Regions from separate parts of the Arthrobacter sp. UYCu723 genome, predicted to be linked through region 2. Evidence: riboswitches for the same ligand, from Rfam matches in the RefSeq annotation. Region 2 holds a riboswitch; each other region holds the start of a gene.
What was found. A riboswitch is a leader RNA that binds a small molecule or an ion and turns the genes downstream of it on or off. The one in region 2 is predicted to bind S-adenosylmethionine.
Positions count from the first base shown of each region.

Region 1 (5,032 bases), 1.0 Mb from region 2:
CCACCATGGTCAACGCCCTGACCGGTGCCGAGCGCGCCACCGGCGGTGTCAACGCCGTCACCGGGCGCGGCCGCCACACCTCCTCCTCCGCGCTGGCGCTCAAGGTCAACGATGCCCCGGCGGGCAGCTGGATCATCGACACGCCGGGCATCCGGTCCTTCGGCCTGGCCCATGTGGATCCGGACCGGATCCTGCGTTCCTTCCCGGACCTCGAACCCGGCACCGACAACTGTGAGCGGGGCTGCAAGCATGACTCCAGCGCCGTCAACTGCGGCGTGGATGCGTGGGTGGCTGCGGGCCATGCGGGGCCATCCGGCCCGGCGAGGCTGTCCTCGCTGCGCCGGCTGCTGGGCACGGACCCACGGATGGAAGCGCAGGACGTCAAGGAACTCGGCACCGTTTCCTAGTTTTGTGCAGGGCACGCCCGGTCCACCTCCTGTGGCCCGGCAACGTGGCCTCCCGGCGAGCCGCCCCCTTTGGCGGTAGTTTGGAACCATGAGTCAACCCGCTTCGAGCTATAACGATGACCTGCGCCTTGCCCATGTACTGGCAGACTCCGTAGATTCCCAGACCATGAGCCGCTTCAAGGCGCTGGACCTTCGGATCGAAACGAAGCCTGACCTGACGCCGGTGACGGATGCGGACAAGTCCGCAGAGGAAGCGATCCGCGGCCAACTGTCCCGCTCCCGCCCGCGCGATGCCGTCCTGGGCGAGGAATTCGGCAGCTCCGGCCACGGGTCCCGGCGCTGGATCATCGACCCGATCGACGGGACCAAGAACTTCGTCCGCGGTGTCCCCGTCTGGGCCACCCTGATCGCCCTCGTTGACGAGGGCGAGCCCGTCGTCGGCGTCGTCAGTGCACCGGCACTGGGCAAGCGCTGGTGGGCGGCCAAGGGTGCCGGCGCCTACATGGGCCGCTCGCTCGCCGCAGCCACCCGGCTGCGGGTCTCCAACGTCTCCCAGCTCTCGGACGCCTCGCTGTCCTACTCAAGCCTGGGCGGCTGGAAGGAACGCGGAAACCTCGACGAGTTCCTGGGCCTCACCGAGGAAGTATGGCGGACCCGCGCCTACGGTGACTTCTGGTCCTATTGCCTGGTGGCCGAGGGCGCCGTCGACATCGCCTGCGAGCCCGAACTGAACCTGTACGATATGGCGGCCCTGGTCCCGATCGTCACGGAAGCCGGCGGCCGCTTCACCTCCCTCGAGGGTGAGGACGGGCCGTTCGGTGGCAACGCCCTGGCCACGAACTCGATCCTGCACTCGGAGGTCCTCAAGCGCCTCAACCCGGGCCTCGACGACCTGCTGTAAGGTCCCGCGCTCAAGATATCCCGAAGGTCGATGCATCACTCTGGCCACGGCAGCGGGCCTGAGTGCCTGTCGCGACGCGGCCTGGACCTTTTCTGGGAGGAGAACAGCCATGTCCGGAACACATCCAACGGCGGATCCCGCATCCGGGGACTCCGGATCGGGGCCGGTGCTACTGGCGCTCATTGCGAGGTACCGGGATCTGGACCACGATTCGGCTGCGCGGCTGCATGCTGTCTCCACCGAGCTAGCCCCGGACCTCCTCGCCAGCAGTCCCGCCGTTTCCGGATCGCTGGTCTTGTCCACCTGCAACCGCTTCGAAATCTATTGCGAAGTCCCCTCGGCCCGGGACGTTGAGTCCGCGCGGTCCGATGCGCTGGCCGCCCTCTGCCGCTGCTCCGGCCTGCCGGCCGCCCTGCTCACGTCGCATTTCGAGTACGTCCAGGGCGCGTCGGTCCCCGCGCACCTCTTCGCGGTGGCGGCAGGACTGGATTCCGTTGTGGTCGGTGAGCGCCAGGTGTCCGGCCAGGTCCGCCGCGCCCTCGCCGACGCCCAGCTGGCGGGTACGGCCGGCGGACGGTTGAGTCGGCTGTTTCAAGCGGCCTCCCGCGTTTCCAAGGCGGTAGGGGCGCGGACAGCCCTCAGCGCCGCCGGACGATCCATCGCCACCGTCGCCCTGGATCTGGCAGCCATAGGATCCAGCCAGGGAAGCCTGGCCGGGGCATCCGTGGTCCTGGTAGGCACGGGTGCCTACGCCGCGCACGTGGCGGAACTCCTGAGAAGCAGGCAATGCATCAGTGTTGCCGTCTACTCCCACTCCGGGCGGGCCGCTGCATTTGCGGCCGCCCGGGGCGGAACGCCGCTGACAGAGCGGGAGCTGCCCGCCGCCGCCGCCGCGGCAGATGTCATCATCGGCAGCAGCGGCACCGGGGCTCGCATTGGCGCCGCCAGCTTGGCGCGCTGGAGGCAGGACGCAGCCCGTCCGCTTACCGTCATTGACTTGGCTCCCAGCCACGATTTCGACCCGCACGTGGCGGACCTGCCGGGCGTCGAACTGATCACGCTGGGATCCGTGCAGCTTGCCGCTCCCCCAGCGGACGCCGAAGCACTTCGCCTCGCCCATGCCCTGGTCAGGCAGGCTGCCCGGCAATTCGAGGAGCAGGAAGCGATCCGCGCCGTCGACGCCGCCGTCGTTGCCCTGCGCCGGTACATCCAGGACGTCCTCGACGCCGAAATGGAGCGGGTCAGACGGCAACACGGCGGTGGCGCCCCGGCTGAGGACGTGAACATCGCCCTGCGCCGCATCGTCCGGCGGCTGCTCCATACCCCGACCGTCCGGGCCAGGGAGCTGGCCACCGCCGGCCGCCAGGCCGACTACACGGCAGCCCTGGAGGCCTTGTTCGGCCTTGATGTCCAGCTCAGCAGCGCAGCCAGCGCCGCGCCGTAGGCCGCGACGCACCAAAGGCACCAGCCACTGCGGTGCGTAACAAAGCGCTTCACATTCCTGCCCTGCCTTTTCCGCGGCGGCCGGGATGTCCTAGGCTCGAAGCAGGTCACGAGTGCCAGCGCTAAACCCCGGTTTGCTGGCCGGCAACCCTCCATTCGCGGTGGGGTGCCCCGGGTGACGACCTGGCCGGTCCGGAACGGACGCGGCAAGCGCGGATCCCCGGTGCTTGGGGTCCTTTTTCGAGCGAGGTCCCATGACGACTGCCACTTTTCCCGCCACCTTTCCTGCCACTTTTCCTGCCTCCGGCGGGGTCCGCCCCGCCTCCGCAGCGGCGCTCCCCGACCGCTTCGCCGTCGCCGGCAGGCCGCTCGCCGCGGTCACCGGGGCGGAGATCCAGGCCCCGCTGATCCAGGGCGGACACGTCCGCTACGCCAACCTGGACTACGGAGCCTCCGCCCCCGCACTGTCCGTGGTGTCGGCCTACTTGAACGAGATCCTGCCGTTCTACGCCAGCGTCCACCGCGGCGCCGGCTACGCCTCCCAGATCAGCACCTCCGTGTACGAAAACGCCCGCACCATCGTTCGCGAGTTTGTTGGCGGCCGCCCGGGCGACTCCGTGATCTTCACCCGCAACACCACCGACTCGCTGAACCTGCTGGCCGGCTGCCTGCCGGTCAGCGACGGCAGGCACACCGGGGAGGTTCTCTACCTCGATATCGAGCACCACGCCAACCTGCTGCCCTGGCAGACCGTGCCGCACCGCAGCGTCGTGGCCGCCCCCACCCTTGCCGCGACCCTGGACAAGCTGCGCGAACAGCTGGCGCAAGGCGGCATCAGCCTGCTCGCCGTCACCGGCGCCTCCAACGTCACCGGCGAGATCCTGCCCATCCGCACCCTGGCCTCCCTTGCCCACGAGTACGGCGCCCGGATCGTCGTCGATGCCGCCCAGCTCGCCCCGCACCGGCGCATCGACATCACCGCGGACGACGTCGACTACCTCGCCTTCTCCGGCCACAAGCTCTACGCGCCGTTCGGTTCCGGCGTGCTGGTGGGGCGCCCGGACTGGCTCGACGCCGGCACCCCGCACCTGGCCGGCGGCGGAGCCGTCAGCGACGCCAGGCTGGACACGGTCAGCTGGACCACAGGCCCGGCCCGGCACGAGGGCGGCTCCCCCAATGTGTTGGGCGCGGCAACACTGGCCCGGGCCACCCAGGTGATTGCCGCCCTGGACCAGACGCAGTGGTACGCCCACGAGGACACCATCCGCTCCTTCGTCGTCGAGGGTCTCCAGCAGATCGACGGCGTGACGGTCCACCGGATCTTCGCGGACACGGACCCTGAAGGCGACGGGCAGGGCGCCGGCATGATCGGCGTCGTCAATTTTTCCGTCGAAGGCTACGACGCCGGCCTCGTTGCCGCCTACCTTTCCGCCGAACACGGCATCGGACTGCGTGACGGCCGGTTCTGCGCCCACCCGCTGCTCAAGCGGCTCGGCCTGCCCTCGGGCTCGCTGCGGGCCAGCTTCGGCCTCGGCTCGCGGCTCGAGGATGCGCAGCGGCTGCTCGCCGGTATCCAGGAGCTGCGGCGGACCGGCCTCGGCTGGGACTACGTGGTGGATGCCGGCCGCTGGGTGCCGTCCAACGACGCCCGCAGCTACCCTCACTGGGCACCGAACACGCCGGGGACCGCCGGCGCCGCGCCGTGCGCGGTGGCGGAGTAGGCCTCCGCGGTAACCCCACGTGCGGTAAATTCGAAGGGTACCAACCGGACCTGCCCGAAGGAGATCGCACGTGGCACGCGGCGGCCCCACCCTACACAGCGGCCCCAAACTGCAGGAGGACCGCCGCCAGGAACTCGGGCAGAGCTTCCGGGACGGCGGAGCCCACTATGAGCGGGTCCGGCCGGGATATCCCGGCGAGTCGGCCGACTGGCTGATCCCGGCCGGCGCGAGGGACGCCGCGGACATCGGCGCCGGAACCGGTAAGTTCACGGCCCTCCTGGCTGAACGCGGGCTGCACACCGTAGCGGTCGATCCTTCCGCCGATATGCTCGAACAGCTCCGGCGGACACTGCCCGGCGTGGCCGCCATCGAGGGCACCGCCGAAGACACCGGGCTGGCTCCGGCAGCCTACGATCTTGTCACGATCGCCCAAGCCTGGCACTGGTGCGATCCGTTCCGAGCCAGCACCGAGATCGCCAGGATCCTGCGCCCGCACGGCGTCCTGGGGCTGATCTGGAACCAGTTGGACACCTCCGTTCCCTGGGTCCACCGGCTCACGC
Region 1 is NZ_JBSSBW010000001.1:3,076,264-3,081,295, reverse strand. It holds gene rsgA (ribosome small subunit-dependent GTPase A) at 1-407, shown strand, start outside; gene hisN (histidinol-phosphatase) at 496-1,308, shown strand; gene ACVWZ8_RS14485 (glutamyl-tRNA reductase) at 1,418-2,752, shown strand; SAM riboswitch class IV at 2,857-2,970, shown strand; gene ACVWZ8_RS14480 (aminotransferase class V-fold PLP-dependent enzyme) at 3,006-4,472, shown strand; gene ACVWZ8_RS14475 (class I SAM-dependent methyltransferase) at 4,543-5,032, shown strand, end outside.
Region 1: another riboswitch for S-adenosylmethionine. It lies ahead of ACVWZ8_RS14480 (aminotransferase class V-fold PLP-dependent enzyme); the one in region 2 lies ahead of ACVWZ8_RS09760 (DUF1737 domain-containing protein).

Region 2 (5,032 bases):
TGGAACTGGTCCACGAGGGCATCGCACGGATCCTCGCCGAGGGGACCGGTTCGCAGCTGCAGCGCCGGCCGTTCCGGGAAGGCGGCCTCGTCGCCGTCGTCGACCGGGCCGTCAAGGTAACCATGCTGGGGTCGGAGTCCCGGGATCCCGCGCACCAGCCGTCGTCCCTGGGCCGGGTGCGCCGGGCCTGACCGAAAAGACGCTGCCGAGTCCGCAGTTCGCGGTATGAAGAATCCCTGGTCAGACCTGTTTGAGCGCCTGGCGGAGGTCGCGGATCAGGTCCTCGACGTCTTCCAGGCCCACGGAGAGCCGCACCACGCCGTCGCTCAGCCCGATCGCAGCGCGTCCTTCCGGGCCCATGGCGCGGTGCGTCGTCGTGGCCGGATGCGTGATGAGGGACTTCGCATCGCCCAGGTTGTTGGAGATGTCGATGATCCGCAGCGCGTCCAGCAGTGCGAAGGCGGCTTCCTTCGCCGAGCGCCCGGGGGACGGGGAAAGTTCCAGCGTGAGCACGGTGCCGCCGGCCGTCATCTGCCTGGCCGCGAGCTCGTACTGCGGGTGGGATTTCAGCAGCGGGTACAACACCGCGCTGACCGCGGGCTGCTCCTCGAGCCATTCGGCCAGCCGCAGGGCGGACGCCGAGGAATGGTTGACGCGCAGCGCCATGGTCTCCAGGCCCTTGGTCAGCACCCACGCGTTGAAGGCGGACAGGGCGGGTCCAGTGTGCCGCATGAGCTGCTTGACGGGCCCGTCAATGAATGCCTTCGTGCCCAGGATCGCCCCGCCGAGCACCCGGCCCTGGCCGTCGATGTGCTTGGTGCCGGAGTAGACCACCACGTCCGCGCCGAGGTCCCCGCAGCGCTGCAGCAGGGGGGTGGCGAAGACGTTGTCGACGACGACGGTCGCCCCGGCAGCATGGGCCAGTTCGCTCACGGCGGCGATGTCCACAATCTCCTGCATCGGGTTCGATGGCGACTCGAAGAAGACCGCGGTGGTCGGCTCCGACAACGCCTCGCGCCACTGCTCCAGGTCCGGCCCGTCGACGAAGACCGTTTCCACACCCCAGCGCGGCAGGATTTCGTTGAGGATCACAAAGCAGGAGCCGAACAGCGAGCGGGCGGCGACCACACGGTCCCCGGCGCCCAGCAGCGCGCCGAGCGCGGTGAACACCGCGGACATGCCGGACGCCGTCGCAAAGCACGCCTCGGTGCCCTCGAGCAGCCGGAGCCGTTCCTGGAAGGTCGCCACCGAGGGGTTTCCGTAGCGGGAGTAGACGAAGCGCTCGTCCTCGCCGGTGAAGGCGCGCTCGGCGGCGGCGGCGGATTCGTAGACGAAGCCGGAATTGAGGAAGACCGGCTCGGTGGTTTCCTGGAAGCCGGTGCGGTCAAGTCCGCCGCGGACAGCCTGGGTGTCGGGGCTCCAGCCGGCGGCGTCGGGATTGAAAGTCACTTAGTTCTTTCCGAGGTTGGTGGGCAGGCCGCGGTTCTTCCAGCCGTTGACGGTCCGTTCGCCGTAGCGGTCGGGCTCGCCTTCGAAGCCCTCGAGGACGTTGTAGGAGGTGAAGCCGGCCTCGGTGGCGGCGGTTGCGGCGGCGATGGAGCGGGCACCTGAACGGCAGAGGAACACCAACTCGGTACCGGAATCCTCCGGCGCCTGCTGCTTCAGTTGCTTCACGAACTGCGAATTGGGGATGCCGCCGGCCAGGCTCCACTGGATGAAGAGCGGATCATTTTCCGTCGCTTTCGTGTCCGGGATGCCGATGTGGGCCCATTCCGCCTCGGTGCGGACGTCCACCAGGATGGCGCCCGCCTCCAGCTTGGCCCAGGCTTCCTGCGGGTCCAGGTCTCCGGCGTAGCTCACGCGTGGCCCTCGATGGTCTCTTCGTAGCCGACGCCGTCAATTCCCAGGCCTTCGACCGCGTCGGCGACGGCGGCGTCCGCGCTGGCAATTGCGGCCGGCAGCACCACGGCCTGGGCGACGATGACGCTGCTGCCGTTGAAGGCGGCGGAGGGGCTTCCGTGCAGCACGTAGCCTTCGGCCAGCGCCGCCGAAACGCGCTCGCAGAAGGAGCGGTCGTCGGGGCCGGTGAACAGGCGGTAGGCCAGCTTTTCCTCGGCGGCTGCGCCGGGGACGGCTGCGGACGGGGCGGGTGCTGTGGTGGGGACAGCGGGGGCGGATGCGTCAGGCACGACGGTACTCCTTCTTTCACGCTTGCAGCTCGAATGGGTCGATATGCCGAGTATTCACCTGAGGCACCCCGCCGCGAAAGGGAGGGTTGCCGACCGGCCAGTCAGGGCTTGGCGCCGGTTCTCATTACTCCCCAAAAACGTAACATCTGCAGGGCTGGCCCGCACCGCCGCCCTCGTCATGTTCCGTAACCGTAACCGTCTCCCGGCGCTGCCGGCGGAGCCGGCGGAGCCGGTCGGGAGACGTCAGGCAGTGTTTTGACCGGAGCGGTCCGTCGGGGTAGCCAGCGGCTGAATATACGTATCTACCTGTCCGGCCGACTATCTCCGCCGGGGACAGTTTCGAGTAGCGCCTACTCGGGTCTTCTGATACGTCGCTCGCCTTTACTGGGAGGCAGGCAACAGGTCCCGAGAGGTCTCAAAGTGCCAACCGCCGCAACTTGAGGGGGTACCGCGCAGGGTCATGCCAGGCCCTGTCCGCCGTCTCAGAACTGAATGGAGAAACTGTGAAACCCCGTGTCCTGATTACCGGCGCCGGCGGCCCTGCCGGCCTGGCCCTCGCCGCCCAGCTGCGGTCCCGGGGCATTCCCTTCCTGGGCGCTGACGCCCGCGAACTGCCGGAAGGGACCGGCGTCACCGCTGTCAGGGTACCCCCGGCCGCTGACCCTGAACTGATCCCGGTTTTGCGCCGGCTGGTCGCACGGGAGGGAATAAATTTGGTCATCCCGACTTCCGGCGAGGAACTGATGCAAGTCTCGGCGGCCCGCGCGGGTTTCGGAAGGGACGTCCGTGTTATCACAGGCGAGCCCGGGCCGGTGGCTGTCGCCAGCGATAGGCTCTTCACAGCCTGGCTCTTGCGGTCGGCCGGGGTCCCGGTCCCGCGGTTCGGAGTCCCCGGGGACTTTGCCGGCGCCAACGCAGCGATGGCCGCGCTGGACGGCCCCGTGGTCGTCAAGCCCCGGGTTTCCCGCGGCGGATGCGGGGTGATTGTCGTGGACGGAAGCGTGGACGTCGACTGGGCAGGACTGCCGGACGGGCAGATCGTGCAGGAATACATTCCCGGAACGGAATATGTGCCCGTGGTCTTCGGAACCCCCGCCCACAACGGTACGGCCCCGTTTGCGGTCGTGGTGGAAAAGACCGGGCGCGCAGATCAGGACGTGGTCAACGCGATAGCCGTCCGCCGCGCCGCGGCCGGGGAGGCAATGGATGTGGGCAATGTGGCGATGGCCGCCGTCCGTTCGCTGGGGCTGACCGGCCCGGTCGAACTTACCGTCCGCCGCCGGGCCGACGGGACTCCGGTGGTGCTGGAAATGAACGCCCGGTTTGGCGCCCACAGCGAAGCGGCGCCCGAGCTGCTCGACGCCGTGCTGGCCTCCTTCAACCTGCCGTCCTTCAATCCTGCGTCATTCCGGCAGGGAACCGGAGCATACGCCCATGCCCTGGTTTGACTCAGCTGAGCCGGGAATCCACCCGGGCCTGCTCCTCCCCGGCGTACTCATCACCGGTCTGCCGGTCCTCCTGTTCGGCCTCGTCCGGCTGCTCGCCGTGCCGTTGGCAGTGTGCTTCGAGGTCCGGGCGGCCAGCCGGCGGCGCCGGGGGGCTCCGACGCTCTGGGACGAATGGCCAAGCGTGTCGATCGTCGTCCCGGCCTTCAACGCGGCCGCCGTCATCGAAAACTGCGTCCGGTCCGTCCAGCTCACCCGCTACACCCGGTACGAGGTCATCCTCGTCGACGACGGCTCCACGGACAACACGGCCGAACTGATGGCCGGTCTCGCCGCCGGGGATCCTCGAATCAAGGTCCTGGGACAGCCAGGCGCCGGGAAGGGAGCTGCCCTGAACCTGGGCGTCCGCTATGCCACCGGTGACGTTCTGGTGTTTGTCGACGCGGACAGGATCTTCGCACCGTACACGGTCGACAGGATGCTGCAGGGCTTCGAGGACCAGCGCACCGGGGCAGTCTGCGGCGATGACAGGCCGGTCCAGCTGCACCGGACCCGGCCGCTGGCCTTCATCAGCCACCTCGGTACGGCGATGGCCCGGCGGGCCCTGGCCGTGGCCGGCTGCGCGCCATTCGTTTCCGGCAACATCGATGCGTTTCCCCGCAGGGTCCTGGCGGAAATCGGGCCGTTCTGCCAGCACTCGGTGGGGGCGGAGCTGGAGCTGATCTGGCGCGTGCGCAAGGCGGGATACCGCGTAGCGTTCGCGCCGCGCGCCCACATCTACGCCGGAACGCCATCGACCGTCCTGGCCCGCTGGCGGCAGCGCGTCCGCCGGGCACACGGCCTGCTGCAGGCGATGACAACCCACAGGGGCACGAGCGGCAAGGAAGGACACCGGGACAAGTCCGCCCGGACCGGCGTCGGCACTGCCAGCCCACGTCCCCGTAGCCTGCGGACCCGCACGGCAACCAGCGCCCGGACCGGAGCGGCAACCGGCGCGCAAACCGGCGCCCGGACCGGCGCGCAAACCAGCGCCAGGCCTGACGACGACGCCTGGGCCGCGCTCAGGGAGGCCTGGGCTTAGGCGGACCCGCCTCCACTCGCCACTGAGACCGCCGGCCCGGTTTTCTGGCAGAATTTTCCGGGTGCCGGCATCTCGGATTCCTGCGCCAGCCCCGTAGCTGCGCCCTGCGCCAGCCCCGTGGCAGGACTGGACTCGGCTACTCGATGGTGGCGTAGAGCACGTTCAGCTCGACCGTCAGCTGCCTGCGCAATTCCGGAGTGCCGATCTCCTTGCCGTCAAGGTGGTTGACGGGCGCCAGCAGTCGGATGCTCGAAATCAGCCACACGGCATCGGCGTCGAGCAGGTCTTTCGGCTCCAGCGGTCCGTAGCCCAGCTCC
Region 2 is NZ_JBSSBW010000001.1:2,078,526-2,083,557, forward strand. It holds gene ACVWZ8_RS09745 (glutamate--cysteine ligase 2) at 1-191, shown strand, start outside; gene ACVWZ8_RS09750 (O-succinylhomoserine sulfhydrylase) at 241-1,449, opposite strand; gene ACVWZ8_RS09755 (rhodanese-like domain-containing protein) at 1,450-1,860, opposite strand; gene ACVWZ8_RS09760 (DUF1737 domain-containing protein) at 1,857-2,105, opposite strand; SAM riboswitch class IV at 2,203-2,318, opposite strand; gene ACVWZ8_RS09765 (ATP-grasp domain-containing protein) at 2,693-3,637, shown strand; gene ACVWZ8_RS09770 (glycosyltransferase) at 3,624-4,715, shown strand; gene ACVWZ8_RS09775 (aminodeoxychorismate lyase) at 4,852-5,032, opposite strand, start outside.

Region 3 (5,032 bases), 1.8 Mb from region 2:
ATGGAACCAGCGCATGCAGAACAGCCGCATCGTGAGCCCGTGTGTCACAAACAGGGCGTTCGGGGCATAACTCGGCTTGGACCAGTGCCGGTACAGCGTCTCCATGAACGAGGAGATCCTGTCGTACACATCGGAGCCGGACTCGCCCTCCCGGAAACGGTAGAAGAAGTGGCCGTAGGCGTTCCGGAGCTCCTTCTGGTCCTCGATTTCGCCGGCGATCTGGAAGTTCGCCCAGTCCTGCTCGCGCAGCCGCGGCTCCTCGATGACCCGTTCCGTCAGCGGACCCAGGTTCAGCGCCTCGAGGGTCTGGTACGCCCGTAGATACGGGGATACATAGACGCAGACCTGGCGGCCATCGAGCAGGCGCCGGACCTGCTCGCCGGCGGCCCGGGCCTGCTCGAGGCCCAGCCCCGTCAGCGGAATCCGGTAGTCCGGCACCCGGTTGTAAATGGAGGTGTCGGCGTTGGCGGCAGACTGGCCGTGCCGGATCATGATGATTTTCCCGGGCGCACTCATAAATCCCAAGCATAGGGCTCTGCTGCCCGGCGGATCCGCCAGAGCCCGGAAGCAGGCAACTGCCAGCAACTGCAGGCAAGATAGGAACATGTTGGTTCCCTCCCGCCGTCGGCTGCGGATAGAAGTGTTGATTGTCCTGGGCCTGTCACTGGGGCAGTCGGCCGTGTATTCAGTGGTGCAGCTGCTGGACAAGATAACCAGGGCGCCGCTGGCGCAGGGGACCTCCACGCTGAACCGCTCGCAAAGCAGCCGCGAGTACTTCGACCTCACCTACCAGCTGCTGGACATCATCTTCGCGCTGGTGCCGGTGGCCCTGGTGATCTACTTCCTGACCGAGCACCGGGCCGGCCTGCCCGGAGGCAGCAGCCTTTCCGGAAGCAGCAGCCTGTCCGGAAGCAGCAGCCTGCCCGGAAGCAGCAGCCACGGCGCCACCGCCTTCGGCAAGCTGGGCTTCAATTTCGCCCGGCCCGGCAAGGACCTGCTGCAGGGGCTGGGCCTGGCCGCGCTGATCGGGATTCCCTCGCTGGGCCTGTACGCCGGAGGCCGGGCGCTGGGGATCACGACGGCGATCATCCCCAGTGCGCTGGACTCCTACTGGTGGACGGTGCCGGTGCTGATCCTCTCCGCGGTCCGGCACGGGATCGTGGAGGAGGTCATTGTGGTGGGCTACCTGCTGGACCGGCTGGGCAAGTTCGGCTGGAGCATGCCCGTGGCAATCTTTGCCAGCTCCATGCTGCGCGGCAGCTACCACCTGTACCAGGGCTTCGGGCCGTTCATCGGCAATGCGGTCATGGGAGTGATCTTCGCGCTGATTTACACCCGGACCCGCCGGGTGATGCCGCTCGTCATTGCCCACGCGCTGCTGGACATCGTGGCGTTCGTCGGGTTCAGCCTCTTCGGCAAGGCCATCGGTCTGGGCTGAGCCGGCCCGGGCTGAGGCGCCCGCGGCCGGCGCGCCAGGCCGGCCGTTAAACGATCTCGGCCGCCATCAATGGGTGACGTCATTGGCACCCGCTGATGGCGGCCGAAGTGTTAGGGCAGTGAAGGCCTCAGATGGTGACGGCTCCGGAAGCGGTTTCGAAGGTGACGGAGAGGATGCCGGGCGTGCCATGCGGGGCAAGCCAGTTGACGGCGACATCTTCCAGCGGCTTCTCCACCTGTTCACCCAGCCATTCCGTGACGCGGTCTGCCGAGCCGGCGATGGTCAGGGACGTCATCTTGACGTCGCTCGGGTAGGCGTTGGAGGGGTGCAGCTCCGGATCGCCCTCCCACTTGAGCATGTACGGGACCTGGGGGTCGGCGATGAGTCCCAGGATGCCGATCTGCTTCCAGACCAGCTCGCGGCCGTCGGGGAACTTCCGGTTGCCGTTGACGGCAGCGCGGCCGAGCCGCTCTTCGAACGGTGCCAGGTCGTCAACCTCGACGCACCAGCCCATCCAGCCGCCGCCCGCTTCGGAGCGGGCGCGTACGGCTTGGCCGAAGGGAGCCTTGTCCGAAGCCGGGTGGTTCAGGACCTCGACGACTTCCAGGTACTTGTGTCCCGCGAGCGGGATAATCATGTTGCGGGTCCCGAAACGGGGGTGTACTCCGCCCTTTACGGCTTCGACGCCGAGGGCAGACGCAATACGGTCGGTGGTGGCTGCCAAACCATCTCGTTCACAGGCGTAAGAAACGTGATCCATGCGCATGCCATCATCTTGGCACTTTGTGATGGAGCTCTCAGCTTAGGGCATCCTAAGCGAGATGGGATGTCATTCTGTGGTGGTGCGGGCGCCATCGTTGCGCCCGTCACGGCAGGACTCCGCCCGCGGACCCGGGGTGCCGGAGGGCGGGCTTCATCTTTGTCACAAAGCTATCCAAGGCCCGGGGAGCGTTCCTACACTGAAGCCAGGTCATGAGTGCCAGCGGATAGCCCCGGCTTGCTGGCCGGCAACCCTCGTATCGCGGTGGGGTGCCCCGGGTGAAGACCTGGCCGTCCGGCGCCCGCCGGAGGGCAAGCGCGGCGCCTGCACCGCCCCCGGGCCGATGGCCTGTGGGGTGGGCTGTGCCCGGTCCTTGAGGAGTATTCCGATGTCCAATGCCTGGTCCTTCGAAACCCGCCAGATCCACGCCGGCCAGGAACCGGACAGCGCCACCGGCGCGCGTTCCCTGCCCATCTACCAGACGACGTCGTTCGTGTTCCCCAGCGCCGAAAGCGCCGCCAACCGCTTCGCGCTTGCCGAACTCGCCCCCATCTACACCCGGATCGGCAATCCCACCCAGGATGCCGTGGAACAGCGGGTGGCCAGCCTTGAGGGCGGCCTCGCGGCCCTGCTGCTGAGCTCCGGCCAGGCCGCGGAGACCTTCGCGATCCTGAACGTCGCCGAGGCCGGCGACCATGTGGTGGCCAGCCCCAGCCTGTACGGCGGAACCTACAACCTGCTGGCCCACACGCTGAAGAAGTTCGGCATCTCCGTGACCTTCGTGGAGGATCCGGACAACCTGGAGCAGTGGCGCGACGCCGTCCGGCCCAACACCAAGCTGTTCTTCGGCGAAGTGGTCTCCAACCCCCGCCAGGACGTCCTGGACATCGAGGGCGTCTCGAAGGTAGCCCACGAGGCCGGTGTCCCGCTGATCGTGGACAACACCCTCTCCACGCCGTACCTGATCCGGCCGATCGAGTGGGGCGCTGACATCGTGGTGCACTCCGCCACCAAGTACCTCGGCGGCCACGGCGCCGCAATCGCCGGCGTGATCGTGGACTCCGGCAACTTCGACTTCGGGAAGGACCCGGAGCGGTTCCCCGGCTTCAACACGCCGGACCCCACGTATAACGGACTCGTCTACGCCCGGGACCTCGGCAAGGACGGCGCCCTCGGCGCGAATCTCTCCTACATCCTCAAGGCCCGCGTCCAGCTCCTGCGCGACCTCGGCTCCGCCGTGTCGCCGTTCAACGCCTTCCTCATCGCCCAGGGGATCGAGACCCTGAGCCTGCGCGTCGAGCGCCACGTCGCCAACGCCACCAAGGTGGCCGAATGGCTCGAGGCCAGGGACGACGTCGAATCGGTCGCCTATGCGGGGCTGCCGTCCAGCCCCTGGTACGAGCGCGGCCGCAAGTACGGCCCCAAGGGGACGGGCGCCGTCGTGGCGTTCAACATCGCCGGGGGAGCGGAGGCCGGCAAGCGCTTCGTCGACGCCCTCGAACTGCACTCGCACGTCGCGAACATCGGCGACGTGCGCTCGCTGGTCATCCACCCGGCGTCGACCACCCACAGCCAGCTGTCGCCGGAACAGCAGACAATTGCCGGCGTCAATCCTGGACTCGTACGGCTTTCGGTGGGTCTGGAACACATTGACGACATCATCGCGGACCTCGACGCCGGCTTCCGCGCGGCCAAGGGCGTCTGAGTCCGCCGGTTCCCGGCACCCCTGCCGCGCAGGGGTGCCGGGAACCACGGCCTCGAGTCACATAGCCGTCATAATCTTCGCCACAACGGCGCCTCGTTTCGTAAGCTAGTGGCAGGTCATGAGTGCCAGTGACAGCCCCGGCTTGCTGGCCGGCAACCCTCCTTTTGCGGCGGGGTGCCCCGGGTGAAGACCTGGCCTGCCGGTCTGCCGACGGCGGGCAAGCGCGAAGTTAGGTCCTCACATGACGATTGCCGTCACCCGCACGGGTGTACCCGGAAGCAAAACCGCCCATATGCCAGCCACCGGCCCGGTCGTCGCGGTGCCCGAAACAGTGCCTGGCGCAGTGCCCGAAACACTGCCCGAAACAGTGCCCGGCGCAGTGCCCGATACCGTGCCCGACGGGACCGTCCGGTACCTCCGGATCGGCGGCCTGGAACTCGAATCCGGCGCCCGGCTGCCCGATGTCACCCTCGCCTATGAAACGTGGGGGACCCTCAACGCGGACCGCTCCAATGCGGTGCTGATCGAGCATGCCCTCACCGGGGACACCCACGTCACCCGCGGTGCCGGCGAGGAGCCCGGCTGGTGGGAGCAGCTCGCCGGGCCCGGCGCCCCCGTGGACACCGACAGGTTCTTTGTTGTCTCCATCAACATCCTCGGTGGCTGCTACGGCTCCACCGGGCCCTCGACGCCGGCTCCTGATGGCCGGCCCTGGGGCTCCCGCTTTCCGCTGGTCACCCTGCGGGACACCACCGCCGCCGAAGCCCGGCTGGCCGACGCCCTGGGCATCCGCAGCTGGTACGCCGTGCTCGGCGGATCCCTCGGCGGGGCGCGCGCCCTCGAGTGGGCCGTGACCTTCCCGGAGCGGGTCCGGCGCTGTGCCGTGATTTCCATCGGGGCCAGCAGCACTGCTGAGCAGATCGCCTTTGCCCAGGCCCAGACGCTCGCCATCCGCCAGGATCCGAGTTTCAAGGGCGGGGACTACTACGGCGGCCCGGGACCGGAAGCGGGCCTGGCCCTGGCGCGCCGGATCGCGCACATCACGTACCGCTCCGCCGCCGAACTGGACGGACGCTTCGGCCGGAATCCCCAGGCGTCCGAGGCTCCGCTGGAAGCCGGCTCCCTGGCG
Region 3 is NZ_JBSSBW010000001.1:267,120-272,151, reverse strand. It holds gene ACVWZ8_RS01280 (histidine phosphatase family protein) at 1-516, opposite strand, end outside; gene ACVWZ8_RS01275 (CPBP family intramembrane glutamic endopeptidase) at 605-1,438, shown strand; gene ACVWZ8_RS01270 (VOC family protein) at 1,566-2,204, opposite strand; SAM riboswitch class IV at 2,407-2,522, shown strand; gene ACVWZ8_RS01265 (bifunctional o-acetylhomoserine/o-acetylserine sulfhydrylase) at 2,587-3,903, shown strand; SAM riboswitch class IV at 4,018-4,133, shown strand; gene metX (homoserine O-acetyltransferase MetX) at 4,145-5,032, shown strand, end outside.
Region 3: another riboswitch for S-adenosylmethionine. It lies ahead of ACVWZ8_RS01265 (bifunctional o-acetylhomoserine/o-acetylserine sulfhydrylase); the one in region 2 lies ahead of ACVWZ8_RS09760 (DUF1737 domain-containing protein).